One region of the Paenibacillus sp. 1-8 genome, then DNA from elsewhere that is predicted to be linked to it. Evidence: riboswitches for the same ligand, from Rfam matches in the RefSeq annotation. Region 1 holds a riboswitch; each other region holds the start of a gene.
The links. A riboswitch is a leader RNA that binds a small molecule or an ion and turns the genes downstream of it on or off. The one in region 1 is predicted to bind cobalamin.
Positions count from the first base shown of each region.

Region 2: it holds a riboswitch for cobalamin, as region 1 does, so the genes downstream of both, AC0WRU_RS06700 (ABC transporter substrate-binding protein) here and AC0WRU_RS24200 (ABC transporter substrate-binding protein) in region 1, are expected to answer to the same signal.
Region 3: it holds a riboswitch for cobalamin, as region 1 does, so the genes downstream of both, metE (5-methyltetrahydropteroyltriglutamate--homocysteine S-methyltransferase) here and AC0WRU_RS24200 (ABC transporter substrate-binding protein) in region 1, are expected to answer to the same signal.
Region 4: it holds a riboswitch for cobalamin, as region 1 does, so the genes downstream of both, cobJ (precorrin-3B C(17)-methyltransferase) here and AC0WRU_RS24200 (ABC transporter substrate-binding protein) in region 1, are expected to answer to the same signal.

Region 1 covers NZ_CM149995.1:5,248,458-5,252,011, forward strand. The annotation lists gene nikB (nickel ABC transporter permease) at 1-51, opposite strand, end outside; gene AC0WRU_RS24200 (ABC transporter substrate-binding protein) at 67-1,650, opposite strand; cobalamin riboswitch at 1,861-2,062, opposite strand; gene AC0WRU_RS24205 (nucleobase:cation symporter-2 family protein) at 2,622-3,554, opposite strand, start outside.
Region 2 covers NZ_CM149995.1:1,463,072-1,466,625, forward strand. The annotation lists gene AC0WRU_RS06695 (histidine phosphatase family protein) at 1-795, shown strand, start outside; cobalamin riboswitch at 918-1,112, shown strand; gene AC0WRU_RS06700 (ABC transporter substrate-binding protein) at 1,319-2,326, shown strand; gene AC0WRU_RS06705 (FecCD family ABC transporter permease) at 2,323-3,369, shown strand; gene AC0WRU_RS06710 (ABC transporter ATP-binding protein) at 3,366-3,554, shown strand, end outside.
Region 3 covers NZ_CM149995.1:5,043,716-5,047,269, forward strand. The annotation lists gene AC0WRU_RS23220 (anaerobic ribonucleoside triphosphate reductase) at 1-417, shown strand, start outside; gene nrdG (anaerobic ribonucleoside-triphosphate reductase activating protein) at 414-911, shown strand; cobalamin riboswitch at 1,193-1,388, shown strand; gene metE (5-methyltetrahydropteroyltriglutamate--homocysteine S-methyltransferase) at 1,547-3,554, shown strand, end outside.
Region 4 covers NZ_CM149995.1:5,012,749-5,016,302, reverse strand. The annotation lists gene AC0WRU_RS23075 (uroporphyrinogen-III synthase) at 1-487, shown strand, start outside; gene AC0WRU_RS23070 (LOG family protein) at 659-1,213, shown strand; cobalamin riboswitch at 1,271-1,454, shown strand; gene AC0WRU_RS23065 (hypothetical protein) at 1,413-1,643, shown strand; gene cobJ (precorrin-3B C(17)-methyltransferase) at 1,772-3,554, shown strand, end outside.

The DNA of each region.
Region 1 (3,554 bases):
GAACACAATGATGACCAGTTGCGCCACACGTTCCAGAATAAAACGAATCATAGGGTATGCAGCCGGCTATTCCGCAATATCGGATTGCGCCGTAATGTAGTAATACTCAATCGGATGCGGCGTGAAGCCCTTTACCCCTTTTTTCGCCCCAAATACGTTATCCGGATGAACAATGAACGACTGCGGCAAATCCGTATTAATGATATCCAGCGCTTGCAGTGTCACGGCATTACGCTGCGCTGTATCCTTCGCCAGCTTCAAGCTGCCAAGAAGGTTCTCCAGCGGTTTGGAACTATAACGGCTTACATTGGCTTGGCTTTTAGAGGAATAAAACATGTCCATAAAATATTGCGGCTCCCCCGTATGGGCAGTCAGCATGCTGTACATGGCAAAATCCCAATCGTTTTTGGTCAGTGCCTCGTCGATATTTTCCACCTTACGAATCTTCACCTGGATGCCCTCCTTCAGCAGTTGGCTCTGAATCACCTCAGCCATCACCGAAAGCTCTGGACGTTGAGGAAAGGTCAGCAACGTAACTTCGAACGGCTTGCCTTGCCTGGTCCATGTGCCTTGGGCATCCTTCTTCCAGCCCTCCTTCGTCAATAGCTGCTCGGGCGTTCCGTCCAGCGCTTTACGCTCGACCTTACCGAAGGGGAGAATGCTCGGGAATGGGCTGCTTGCCTCCGTACCATAGCCTCTCATGATCGCACTCACAATGGATGCACGTGGTATCAAGCTGTCCACTACTTTGCGGTTCGCGGCATCCTTGAACACAGGCGACTCCATGTTATACACGATCATATGCGTGCGCAAAGAGGGAGCCGACAGCACTTGCAGCTTATCGTTCTTTTTCAATACCTCCGCGTTATCCACCGGAATATCGGTCGCTACATCTACTTCGCCGGATTGCAGCGCCAGCAGGCGCGAATTGCCGTCCGTAATGAACTTCATCGTTGCTTCAGCCAGCCGGGCCTTCTCGCCCCAATATCCGTCATAACGCTCTACGACCAAGGATTGATCCTTGTTGAATGCTTTAATTTTAAAAGCACCTGTCATCGCAGGGTAGCTCTGCTCATCCTTTATAGACGCTACATCCAGCACAATCGTCGATGGATCCGCCAGATTGGACACCAGCGCCGCATTCGGCTGGTTTGTCGTAATTTTCAACGCCAGCGGGCCGCTTACATCAATGGACTTCACATTCAGTAAATCCTTCGCCAGATGGCTTTTCTCGATAGAGCGCAGCAAAGACGCTTTTACACTTGCTGCATCCATACTCTTTCCATCATGAAAAGTGACTTTATCCTGCAAGCTGAACGTCCAAACTGTAGGGCTGTCCTGCTTCCATTCCTTGGCCAGCCAAGCCTCAGGCTCCAGCTTTTCATTCAAACGGACAAGTGTCTCACCTGCACCGGATCGCATCACATCCCAGCTATTATCTCCGTGCGGGTCAACGCCTGACGGCTTCCACGTATACGCCATCACCAGCTTTTTGTCCGTTGTGGACTGTTGTGCGGATATGTTCTCGCCCTTGCTTGAGCTGTCCGCCGTCTTATTGGTTGTGGAGCATCCCGCAAGAGCCATAACTGCCAGCAGCAGCATCACCCCTGTACATATCAACCATGAACGCCTACTACGATTACTTATCATTCGATGAATCCCCCTCTAACTTGTAAAATCATATAAACCTAACGCAAAACGCGAAAAAAGCATTCCGGACCGCTTGATCAGCAGTCAGAAATGCTTTCATTATAAAATGCCAAAGCTCACCCTCAGTACCCTCTAAAAAAGGGGATCGGTCGGTTTTAGACATTCCGTATGCAGCACGCCTAACCACCTCCCCAGCATCCCGTGGGTCTGACAGTGATGTTAAAACAGGCAGGTCTCCTGACTCCAGGCGTATCTTTCAGGCCTTCCCGGTTCTTCACAGTTCCAGTGGCTGTTCTGAAAGCTACAGCAGTTACCCTGCTGATGCCTGTATACAGTGGCGGGTCCGTGTCGGAATCTACCGAACTTCCCTTTTAAGTGAACACGCTCAACAACCATCTACATGATCTCAACGAAACCCTGTAGATAGAAAGTCCGGCTCACACCTGTTTTCTTCCTTTATTCTTTTTCATTACGATTTAGGACTATCTTATTTTGTTGTTACAGGCTTGTCAACAAATGTCGCATAATAATTTAAATTTGAACGATACGGCGAGAATCAAGGCTATGACTTTGCGTTGCATGCACGCAATGGACGTGATAAAATTAGGTATAGAGATACCCATCGTGTCCGTATACTAAAAAGAGTCTTCGCCGCTACCAACGGCAAAGACTCTCAGGATTTGAAAGGCTGTGGATCACCACGGCGCGCTAAATGCTTAGCTAAACCCACCGTTAGGCGCCTAACCTAATTACGCGGTGGGTTTTCGCTTGGTCCGAAAACATCCACCACTATTCAAAATCCATAAGGTAAATCATACCATGATCCCGCCTACCACTCTAGCAAATTCTTCTAATAGAATCTCAAATCCCCATCTTCATACAGGAAGAGGGCTTTATCAATAACTCTATGCCAAAAAGCCGGAAAAGAGGCTTACGACCTCTCTCCGGCTGTCTTTATCTAATCCTAATTATCAAACCTTCTGCGGAACCTCCGACACTGTCACACCTTTGACTGATTCGGCTTGTTTTTTCGTTAAAACGATGTTCAAGACAATCGCCGTAATCGAGCCGGATACGATGCCGTTTTGCAGCAGCATTTTGGCAAAGCTCGGTAGTTGGTCGAACATTTGGGGCAGCACGGCAGAGCCGAGGCCCACCGCAATGCTGCATGCCGCGATCAGCAGATTGCTTTCCTTCCGCAAGTCCACTTCTGACAAAATAGACATGCCTGATGCAGCAACCGAACCGAACATAACGATCATCGCCCCGCCCAGCACAGCATTAGGAATCACTGTCGTCAAGGCAGCCAGTTTGGGCAGCAAACCAAGAACAACCATGATACCACCCGCAGCAAAAATAACGTTCCGCGATTTGACGCGTGTCAGCGAAATCAGACCTACATTTTGCGAAAAGGCTGTGTAAGGAAACGCATTAAAAATACCCCCGAGCATAATCGCAAGTCCTTCGGAGCGCAGACCATTGACGATCTGCTTCTGCTCCACCTTCTGATCAATCGCCTTGCCTACTGCCAAATAAACGCCCGTAGACTCGACCATGCTGACAATATTAACGATAATCATCGTACATACTGCCATAATGCTAAACTCAGGCTTACCAAAATAAAACGGCTGCGCAACACTCACCCAAGAAGCTTGCGCCACTGGAGCAAAATGCACCATTCCCATCGCATAAGCGACCACCGTACCCGCAAACAGACCAATGAGCACGGAAATCGAACGCAAAAAGCCTTTTGCCAACCGATTCACAAGCAAAATAACCAGCAAAGTAACTAACGCCAGCAACAAATTACGCGGCTGTCCAAAATCCGCGCTTCCCTGACCCCCTGCTACATTATTCATCGCCACCGGAATGAGGGATAGACCGATAATCGTAACAACCGACCC
Region 2 (3,554 bases), 1.7 Mb from region 1:
GCACAAAGTCCGAACTCACAGGAGGATAAGGTGCCGTATTATGCTAAAGAAGTTCTGCATCGGGACTTGGAGCTTGTGCTGGTACGGCACGGCACAACCTTATGGAACAGGGAACGTCGATACCTGGGGCACTCCGATCTGGGATTGCTACCGGGAGCAGAGCAAGAATTAGAGCCTTTGCGGGAAAAATTACAGAGGCATTCCTTTGCCCGAATCTATTGCAGTGACTTGATACGTTGTCGTCAGACCTTGCAGATCATTTTGCCGGAATCGGAACTGAAACCAGAGCTTGAAGTGGGAACCCACTTCGAATCGAAACCGGAATCACGGTTGGAGCTAACATCGAAATGGGAGTCTGAGCGTTTCCTATCTAATATGTCTGTTGGGTCTGCCATCATGGAACCACGTCTGCGAGAGCTTCATTTTGGCGAGTGGGATGGAAAAACGTATGACATGCTTAAGGATGTGGAGTTGTATCGCGCTTGGATTGATGAGCCGCAACGGATCACCCCTCCTGGAGGAGAGTCTTGGGCAGATTTTGTGAATCGTCTGCGCAAATTTCTTGACTCTCTGTATGAGTGGCATGTTGCTATGGAAGTTCAGCCAATGGGTTTGACTGCTGCGCCGCCCTCTATTTTGATCGTTACGCATGGTGGCGTAATTCGTCAGTTGGCTTGCATGCTGATACCGGGCCATGATTTTTGGAGCCTGAATCCGAAGCCGGGAGCGGCAATTAGGATTCAATTGAGGTTGGCAGGACCGCACAATTACATTGCGAAAATGCTTCCTCATTAGGTTAGACATCAACGGATAAAGAGGCTGTTTGGGTTGTAAGCCGTCTCTTTTTAACCTATAATCATCAAGTAAAAGAACGGCTTGATTACCACTACATCAAATATCCAGCAGACGAGGTCGGCGCAGTGTGATGAAACTATGGTTTCCCTTTCCTGCGCTGTTAAAAGGGAAGTCGGTGTGAGTCCGGCGCGGTCCCGCCACTGTAAATGGAAAAATGCCAGCCCGATATGCTTTATGTGCCACAAAGCATATGAAGGAGTAGCAGGCTGTCGCATGTTTCTGTAAGTCAGGATACCTGCCCGTCCGCCTGTCACCATAATCCTTCGAGGAAAGGATGACGTGTTCGCAGTGACTGTCCATGCGGGAAGAAGCTGCCGCCTGCGCACGATCTGCGCTAACGTGACCCCTGTGTCCTGATATGAGGATGCGGGGGTTTTTTGATAGGAAAAGAAGGCTGGATATAGATGATATCGGATGATTCAAGTAACGCTCTTAACGATTTTTTTATGAAGGGGTGCAAATCATGGCAGGGAAAAAAATAAAGGTTTGGACAACAGGTCTATTGGCTCTGATTTTGGCAGTTGTGCTGAGTGCATGTGGTGCTAATGGAAAGAATGCTGAAAATAAAGAGGGTCAGGCTTCTTCACAGCAGCCGGGACAGACAGTTACCGCACAAGAGCCTCCGGGCAAAACGGTCTACCCACTCACGATTAAGGATGCAACAGGACAGGAATTTACATTCAAAAAAGCGCCGGATAAAATCGTTTCCGTCTCCCCGGCAGAAACCGAGGCGCTGTTCGCCATCGGGCTGGATAAGGAAATTGTAGGCGTCTCCGACTACTCTGATTACCCGGAAGCAGCTACGAAAAAGCCTAAAGTGGGCGGTATTATGAAACCGAACGAAGAGGCGATCATTGCTGCAAACCCGGAAGTCGTTTTTGCGGGAATTTCACTTAGTGAACAGGCTACGACCAAGCTGCGTGACATGGGAATTATGATTTTTAAAACGGAACCGAAAACAGTTGAAGATGTCATGGCTAACATCGAATTGTATGGTAAAATCACCGATCATCAGAAAGAAGCGAGAGCGGTGACCGACAAGATGAGAGCAGATGTAGCGGAAGTGAAAGAAGGAGTTAAAAATATCGGTAAAGGGCAGAAGCTGCGGGTATACGTCGAGTTTTCACCAGGCTGGACGGTTGGTAAAGGCGAATTTATGGACGAACTGATTACGTTGGCGGGCGGAGAAAATGTAGGTGCCACGCAGAAGGGGTGGTACCAAATCAGTGAGGAAAATATTATTGCAGCGAACCCTGACGTGATTTTGTACAGCAAAAGTGTCAAGGATGACAAAACAGGCCAGACGCTCGGCGATATCATTAAAGCTCGCAGTGGATGGGATCAAATATCGGCTGTTCGTCACAACCGGGTATTTGCCGTGGATGATAATTTGATCAGTCGTCCGGGTCCGCGCGTAACGGAAGGTCTCAAGGAAGTGGCCAAGGGCGTGTATCCTGAAATTTTCAAATGAACCGTAAACTGATCGGCTTTGGAGGGACAGGTCTTGTCCTGCTGCTGCTGACGCTGCTACTTTGTCTTGGCATCGGCTCGGCCAAGCTTCCGGTCAGCCAGATCACGGGTATTCTGGTCAACCACCTACCGTGGTTAGGTGATACGTTTACACCGGATTGGAATACATCCTCAGAGCAGATTATTTTGAAGGTCAGACTGCCACGAGTGTTACTGGGAATGCTAGTAGGCGCAGCGCTGGCGCTGGCGGGAGCCGGATTTCAGGGTGTGCTGCGCAATCCTTTGGCTGATCCGTATACACTGGGGGTATCCTCTGGTGCTTCGGTAGGAGCGGCGGTGCTGATTTATTGGGGGCTTCAATTTTCATTTGTTGGCATATGGACGCTGCCGCTAGTGGCGTTTACGACCGGAATGCTGACGCTGTGGATGGTGCTGACGTTGGCACGGGAAGGCGGAAAAATTCCAACACAAAGTCTCATTTTGTCGGGTGTGGTGATGCAATCCTTTCTGGGAGCGGTTGTTTCCTTTCTGACAGCCATGTCGAAGGAGACGGTCAATGAAATACTGTACTGGACGATGGGAAGTCTTAGTCTGCGCGGTTGGTCATATACAGGAATCCTTTTACCTTATGTGGTCATAGGACTGGTGTTTCTATGGAACCGGGCACGTGTGCTGAATATTCTGGCTTTGGGTGAACGTCAGGCGGCTCACATGGGAGTTAATGTAGATGCGACGAAGCTATCCGTTCTGATCATATCCACGCTGTTGACGGCTGCGGCTGTCTCGGTATGCGGAGTGATTGGCTTTGTGGGACTCGTTGTACCGCATATCATCCGTTTGGTGACGGGTCCCGACTATCGGATGATCGTTCCGTTATCCGGGCTGGGCGGGGCTATTTTCATGGCTTGGGCCGATACTGCGGCACGTACGCTACTGGCTCCGACCGAAATTCCGCTTGGTGTCATGACGGCCTTTGTCGGTGCACCGTTCTTCGCATATCTCCTGTACCGGAACAAGAAGCTGCGCAGGGGGGGATTGCTGTGAAGGAACCAAGTGGATCACAGGCACCGCGAGTCCGGGCGTTGGAGATTGCCAGTCTGACTCGTGATTTTGGGGAATTCCATGCGTTAAAAAATATAAGCTGGAGCGTAGACGAAGGAGATTGGTGGGGCATCATCGGCCCGAACGGGAGTGGAAAGTCGACGTTGCTGCATCTGCTTTCCGGTGTG
Region 3 (3,554 bases), 200 kb from region 1:
GTGAATGATCGTGAATATTACACGAATTCTTTTCACATTCCTGTGTATTACACGCTTCCGGCTGCCCGTAAAATCAGCCTCGAAGCCCCATTTCATAACCTGTGCAACGCTGGAGCGATTTCGTACATTGAGCTGGATGGCAATGCGCGGAATAACCCGGAGGCGTTTCTTAAAATTGTACAATATGCGCTTCATCAAAACATTGGGTACTTCTCCATTAATCATCCCGTAGATCGTTGCCCGGAATGCGGCTACGAGGGCATTATCGGGACAAGCTGTCCCCATTGCGGTGCTGATGAGGAACATACGCATTTTCAGCGCTTACGCCGGGTAACCGGATATCTGACAGGTGATTATACCGTCCGGTTCAACACCGCAAAACAAGCCGAGGTACGTGACCGGGTGAAGCATCGGTGAATTTATGCGGCTACATTCCGGAATCTCTGAACGAAGGACACGGCCTGCGCACCGTTGTGTTCATTAGCGGTTGCCGCCATGCCTGCCCCGGCTGCTTCAATCCGGCATCCTGGAGCTTCCGTACAGGCGAACCGTTCACACCGGAGCGGCAGCAGGAGGTTATCCGTGACATCGCCGATAATCCATTGCTGGACGGGTTAACCCTTTGCGGCGGAGACCCCTTTTTCTCGGCAGCGGAATGCTCGCAGTTTGTACGCGACTTCCGCGCAGCCTGCCCTGACCGAACCGTGTGGGCCTATACGGGCTTCGTCTACGAAGAACTGCTTACGGATCAGGCCCGGCAGGAGCTGGCGCTGCTGTGCGATGTGATTGTGGACGGTCCTTTTGTAGAACAGCAAAAGGATCTGACCCTTCCCTTCCGAGGCAGCCGCAATCAGCGACTGGTTGATGTGAAGGCCAGCATTCTGGCAGGATCTACCGTTACATTAGCCTGAGGCGATGTTATACTCGCATGAGTTGTTATGCCCTAAGACGAGTCCTTTCCCTATGGGAGGGCTTGTCTTTTTTTGCGTGTAGTTGGAAAGGGGGGTGCTTTAAATCGGGAACACGGGATAACGTACTGATAAGCAGAACGCTTTTAATAAACCTTAAATGTGCTTCCATAAACTTAATCGTTTCATTGCAGGTTCAAACGGAGTTTCTATTGCGCATCCCGCAGGTTTCACTTATGATGGTGAACAAGTATACGAGTGCATAATTATTCGTCATACCATAATCGCATAGCTTGGAGATAGGTGTCTGTTCTATTCAGTTCAGGCTTAAAAGGGAAGCCGGTGCAAGTCCGGCGCGGTCCCGCCACTGTAAACGGGGAATTTTCAGCTGTTGATACACCCACTGGTCCACAGACCGGGAAGGAGCGCTGAAAGTCATGATTCGTAAGTCAGGAGACCTGCCTATTTCAACAACATCGCAAGTACCTACGGGAGATAGGGAGGTGTTAAGAGCAGTCGCCGAATTTTTATTTTTAAATAACGGAGGCATTCTTTCCCCTATTCATTTTTACCCCGGGGAGGAATGTCTTTTTTTGTACGCAAAAATAAACTGGTTACCAGCCTGGGAGGAAAAGTACATGTCATTTACCGAATTGCCTGATTTGCCCGGCTTGATCAGCAGTAACCTGGGATATCCGCGTATCGGTGGGAACCGGGAATGGAAGAAAGCACTGGAACGCTTCTGGAACGGCAGCATGGATGAAGGTGAACTGCATATCGAGATGAAACGATTGCGGTTGGAGCATCTGAGCAAGCAGCGTGACAAGGGAATTGATCGAATTCCAGTCGGAGACTTTTCCTATTACGATCACATGCTGGATACATCCGTGATGTTCGGTCTGGTGCCGGAACGGTTCAACTACCGTCTCGAGGGACCTGTTCCCCTATCCGTCTATTTCGGGATAGCCCGTGGACAAAAGGGTGCCACCGCCAGTGAAATGACCAAATGGCTGAATACCAATTACCATTACATCGTACCGGAATTGGCGAATGCAACCCCGGTGTTCACGGAGAATAAGCCGTTGCAGGCTTATCGTGAAGCGAAACAGGAGTTGGGCATTGAGGGTAAACCCGTCATGATCGGTCCTTATTCGTTCGTTGCCCTGTCCAAAGGCTATGATCGTAAGGATTTGGCCGCCATTGTACGAAGCTTCCTGCCACTGTATGCCCGCGTCCTGTCTGAGCTGGCTGCGGAAGGCGTTCAGTGGGTGCAGGTGGATGAGCCTGTCCTGACCACCTCATTCCCGGCAGAGGATTTGGACATTATTCAGGAGGCTTATGAAGCCTTGTCCGAGGCTGCTCCATCCTTAAATATCGTGCTGCAAACCTACTTTGGCAGTCTGGATCATTATGAGCACCTGTCCACGCTCCCGGTACAGGGATTAGGTATGGATTTTGTACATGATGATGGCGAAAACCTTCAACATGTGCTCCAGCATGGCTTCCCCGCAGGCAAAACGCTGGCCGCTGGCGTTATTGACGGGCGCAATATATGGCGCTCCGATCTGAACGCCGTGGCTGCGCTGCTTGAACAGCTGGCAGAACAAACGCCCGCCGCCCAGCTCATCGTACAGCCATCATGCAGTCTGCTGCATGTGCCGGTCAGTCTGGAAGCAGAGCATAAGCTGGACCCAGAGCTGGTACAAGCGCTGGCCTTTGCCGATGAAAAGCTGGAAGAAATCGCAGCTTTGACCGCTGCGCTTGGCAAACGCGAACCCTCGGCACTTGCCAAGCTTGAGCAGAGTGCGGACGCGGTAGCTCGCTTCAACAGCTCGGCGGCACGAGTACAGACCGCTGCCGATATGGCGGCTCTACTGGCGAAAGAGCCGCAGTCACGCAGCGTTCCCTTCGTCGAGCGTCGTGTGATTCAGCAGGACAAGCTGAAGCTGCCTCCACTTCCTACGACGACGATTGGCAGCTTCCCGCAAACCGCCGAGGTTCGCAAAGCCCGTCTGCACTATCGCAGAGGGGAATGGTCTGCCGAGCAGTACCGAACATTCATTCAGCAGCAAATCAAGGAATGGATTGATATACAGGAGGACATTGGTATTGATGTGCTTGTACACGGGGAGTTTGAGCGGACCGACATGGTTGAGTTTTTTGGCGAAAAGCTGAAAGGCTTTGCCTTTACACAAAACGGGTGGGTACAGTCCTACGGCTCCCGCTGTGTTAAACCGCCGATTATATACGGAGACGTGTCGTTCGACCAACCTATGACCGTGGAAGAAACGGCCTTCGCCCAATCGTTGACCTCCAAACCGGTCAAGGGAATGCTGACAGGTCCGGTAACGATTTTGAACTGGTCCTTCGAACGTAATGATATTCCTCGCAGTCAGGTTGCTTTACAGTTAGCACTGGCACTACGGGCTGAGGTAGAAGCATTGGAAAAAGCGGGGATTGGCATGATTCAGGTCGATGAACCCGCAATCCGTGAAGGGCTTCCGCTGAAAAAGGAACAGCAGCAGGCCTACCTGGAGTGGGCGGTTCAAGCCTTCCTTGTTACAACAGCAACCGTTGAACCCGCCACCCAAATCCATACGCATATGTGCTATTCCGAATTTCAGGATATGATCCAATCCATCTCCG
Region 4 (3,554 bases), 240 kb from region 1:
CGGAAGCTTGATCGGGTTGACGCAGGCCTTTGCTCCGTACGATCTGAAGGGGAAGGAAGTGCTGTTGCAGCTACATGGTGATCCAGCCCCCCGGCTGGTGAAGTGGCTGGACGAGCAAGGCGCAGTTACCCGGCAGGTGCTTCCCTATAAGCATATTCCGCCGGAGGAGGCAAATTTGCAAGCATTGCTACAGGATATCCTGAACCGCAATGTGGATGCAGTTACGTTCACCAGCGGTCCACAAATCCGCTTTTTGGCTCAATATGCGAGGGAACAGAAGCAGATGGAAGACGTGCTGGAAGCTTTTCGTCAGGATGTGATCGCTGTGTCGGTAGGCAAGGTGACGGCGCAGTCCATTTTGGAGGAAGGGATTGAACGGATCGTGTTTCCGGTGGAGGAACGAATGGGCGCGATGATGGTGGAGCTGGGAAGATATTTTGAGCATAGCGCTTCGGCGCATGGCTGCGGTCTGGAAGTAGTGAACTGAAAACTACCCCATATCCTTGCGATAAAGGGTAAAATGAAGATAAGGGCCTACAGGGTCTTTATCTTTTTTTGTTGGACATGCATCGACAGAAGTTTTTGTTATAGCGAAAATATTTATTTAATATAATGAAAAAGCCTCGATGCTGGATACCAGAACAGGAGCTGAGACGTTATGAATTCCATTTGTGTCTTTGCCGGGTCCAGACCCGGACATTCATCGGTATATCTTCAGGAGGCAGGCAAGCTTGGAGAGGCTATGGCCCGACATCATGTTCGTCTGATCTATGGAGGCTCCAGCAAGGGGCTGATGGGCGAGGTCGCGGATGCGATGCTGGCAGGGGGCGGTCAGGTCACCGGGATTATGCCGACCCTGTTATTCGATGCAGAGATCATTCACCGGGGAGTTACCGAATTTATTGAGGTGGCGAGCATGCATGAACGCAAAGCGGTGATGAGCGAAAAGGCTGACGCATTCATTGCCCTTCCGGGCGGATTGGGAACATTTGAGGAGCTATTCGAGGTACTATGTTGGGGGCAAATCGGCATTCATCGCAAGCCTATCGGGCTGCTGAATGTGAACAGATATTTTGACCCGTTGGCGGAAATGGTGCGTCATAGTGTGCGTGAGGGATTTACCGGAGTTGACCATCCAGCGCTGCTGAGTATCTCTGCGGACCCGGACGAATTGCTGCATATGCTAAAAAACAAGGCGGAAAACTTGAAATAAAGCGTTTTTCATGCTTGCGCAACTGATTGAGGCAAGGTTATGATAAGACCCATAATCAAATAGCGGACAGACAAGGTGCCTTTGTGATAGCAAAGGGTAACAGGGAATCGGGTGCAAGTCCCGAGCGGTCCCGCCACTGTAAGGAAGAGGATTTTTTCAGACGTCACTCGTGAGAAACCGGGGAAGGCGAAAAAATCTGTTGATGCCGAGCCAGGAGACCTACCTTGATCTGTATGCACCGTTAACCTTCGCGGAGAGGACGGGTGTACGAAATCAGGAAATCAGGCGCACGTTGCTTTTTCCATGTTGGTTACAGGTTTGCGTGGATCTGAACGTGCAGAAGCGTTCAAGCGTGAACAGGCAGATGGAAAGCAACGGCACGATGGCGGGAGACAAGAAGTGTCTGTCTTCTTATGCTGTGTCCGTCTGATGATACGATGTGTACATAGGAAACCCATCCGGGGAGGATGGGTTTTTTTGAGTTACAGGATGTCCATATACAAGTGGAATAGATAGAAGTGTGGAAAACATAGCCTGGATTTAAGAAGGAGGATAACGATGAGCCGATTAGGAAAATTGCTCGTGATTGGATTCGGACCGGGGGATATGGAACATATCACCAAACGGGCGCTGGATGCGCTGGCCGAGAGTGAGGTCATTATCGGTTACAACACCTATGTAGATCTGATCCGTCCGTTATTGAATGGACAGGAGATTGTTCGCACAGGCATGACAGAGGAAGTGAGCCGTGCGCAGGAGGCGGTTCGACAGGCGGAGATGGGCAAGAAGGTAGCCGTCATTTCCAGTGGAGACGCAGGCGTATATGGCATGGCCGGGCTAGTGTACGAAGTGCTGATGCAAAAGGGCTGGCGTCGTGAGGACGGGGTTGAGGTAGAAGTCGTGCCGGGAATATCGGCGATTCAGTCCTGTGCTTCGCTGTTGGGTGCGCCCGTCATGCATGATGCATGCACGATCAGTCTGAGTGACCATTTGACCCCTTGGGAAACGATTGTGAAGCGTGTAGAAGCGGCAGCTTCGGCGGATTTTGTCATTGCACTGTACAATCCGCGCAGTGGTCGGCGTACACGCCAGATAGTTGAGACGCAGTCCATTTTGCTGCGCTACCGTGATCCGCAGACTCCGGTAGGGCTGGTCAAGAGTGCTTATCGCGACCGTCAGCAAGTAATTGTGACGACGCTGGAGGACATGCTCAACCATGATATCGGTATGCTGACGACCGTCATCATCGGCAATTCCTCGACGATGGTGTATGACGGTCTGATCGTGACGCCGCGCGGGTATCAGCGCAAGTATACGCTGGATGCGTCCGAGCAGGCGCTCCAGCCGCATCAGCGGCTCCGCACGGAAGCGGAGCCGTGGTCGCTGGGCGCGCAAGAGGATCGCGCGCTGAATGCGTCGCAGGCAGGCGCTGCACCCGCAGTGCCAGCCCCCGCGGGTGCTGGCGGGACCGCCCCCGCTCCTTCCGCGAGCGGCGCTGCTGCGGTGGCAACGCAGGCACGCCCGCAAGCGGTGGCTGCCGTGCAAGCCGGGGTGGCCCCGGCATCGCTGGCAGCGGAGGCGCTGAGCCGCCTCGCTGCGGGCGGCAAGCTGCCGGGCGCAGCGAGCGCGCGCTGGAGCGGGCAAGCGCCCGCCGTGAGCACCGCCGGAGCGGTGGCTACGGCCGGGACAGCGACAGGTAGCTTTGGCAAGCCTGCGCTGTTTGAGGTGGGCGTTTCCCCCGGCGTGGGAAACAAGAAGTTCACCGCTCACCAGATGGCGCTGCTCGCCGAGGTAGCGGGTGATGAAGGCGAGCTGGAGTATACGCCGGATCACCAGATCGTGCTGCGCGTGCCATGCGCAGACCCGGAGGAGCTGGTAGGGCGGCTACGGGATGAACGATTCATCGTGATGCCGATTGGCGATGTGTTTAAGGTGAAGGCGTGCGACTTCTGCAATATGGAGAAGGATGATGCTGTGCCTGTGGCAGAGCATCTACAGGTTGTACTGGGCGGATTGCAGGCACCCAAGGAAACGAGCATTGCTTTGAACGGCTGCGGTATGGCCTGCTATGGAGCGGTGCTGGAGGATATCGGGATTGTGTACCGCAAGGGTGGATACGATCTGTTCCTCGGCGGCAAAAAATTCGGACGCAACGCTCATGCCGCTCAACCTGTAGCGGAGGGCATTCCGGGGGATCAGATTACGGATATCGTTGAGAACGTCGTCGCTGAATATAAGGAAAAAGGGCATCCGAACGAGCGTTTTCATAAATTTTTCAAGCGTGTGGGCGTGGTAGCGGGTTTTCGGCATGAAGATGCGCCTGCAACAGTAGAAGTGAATG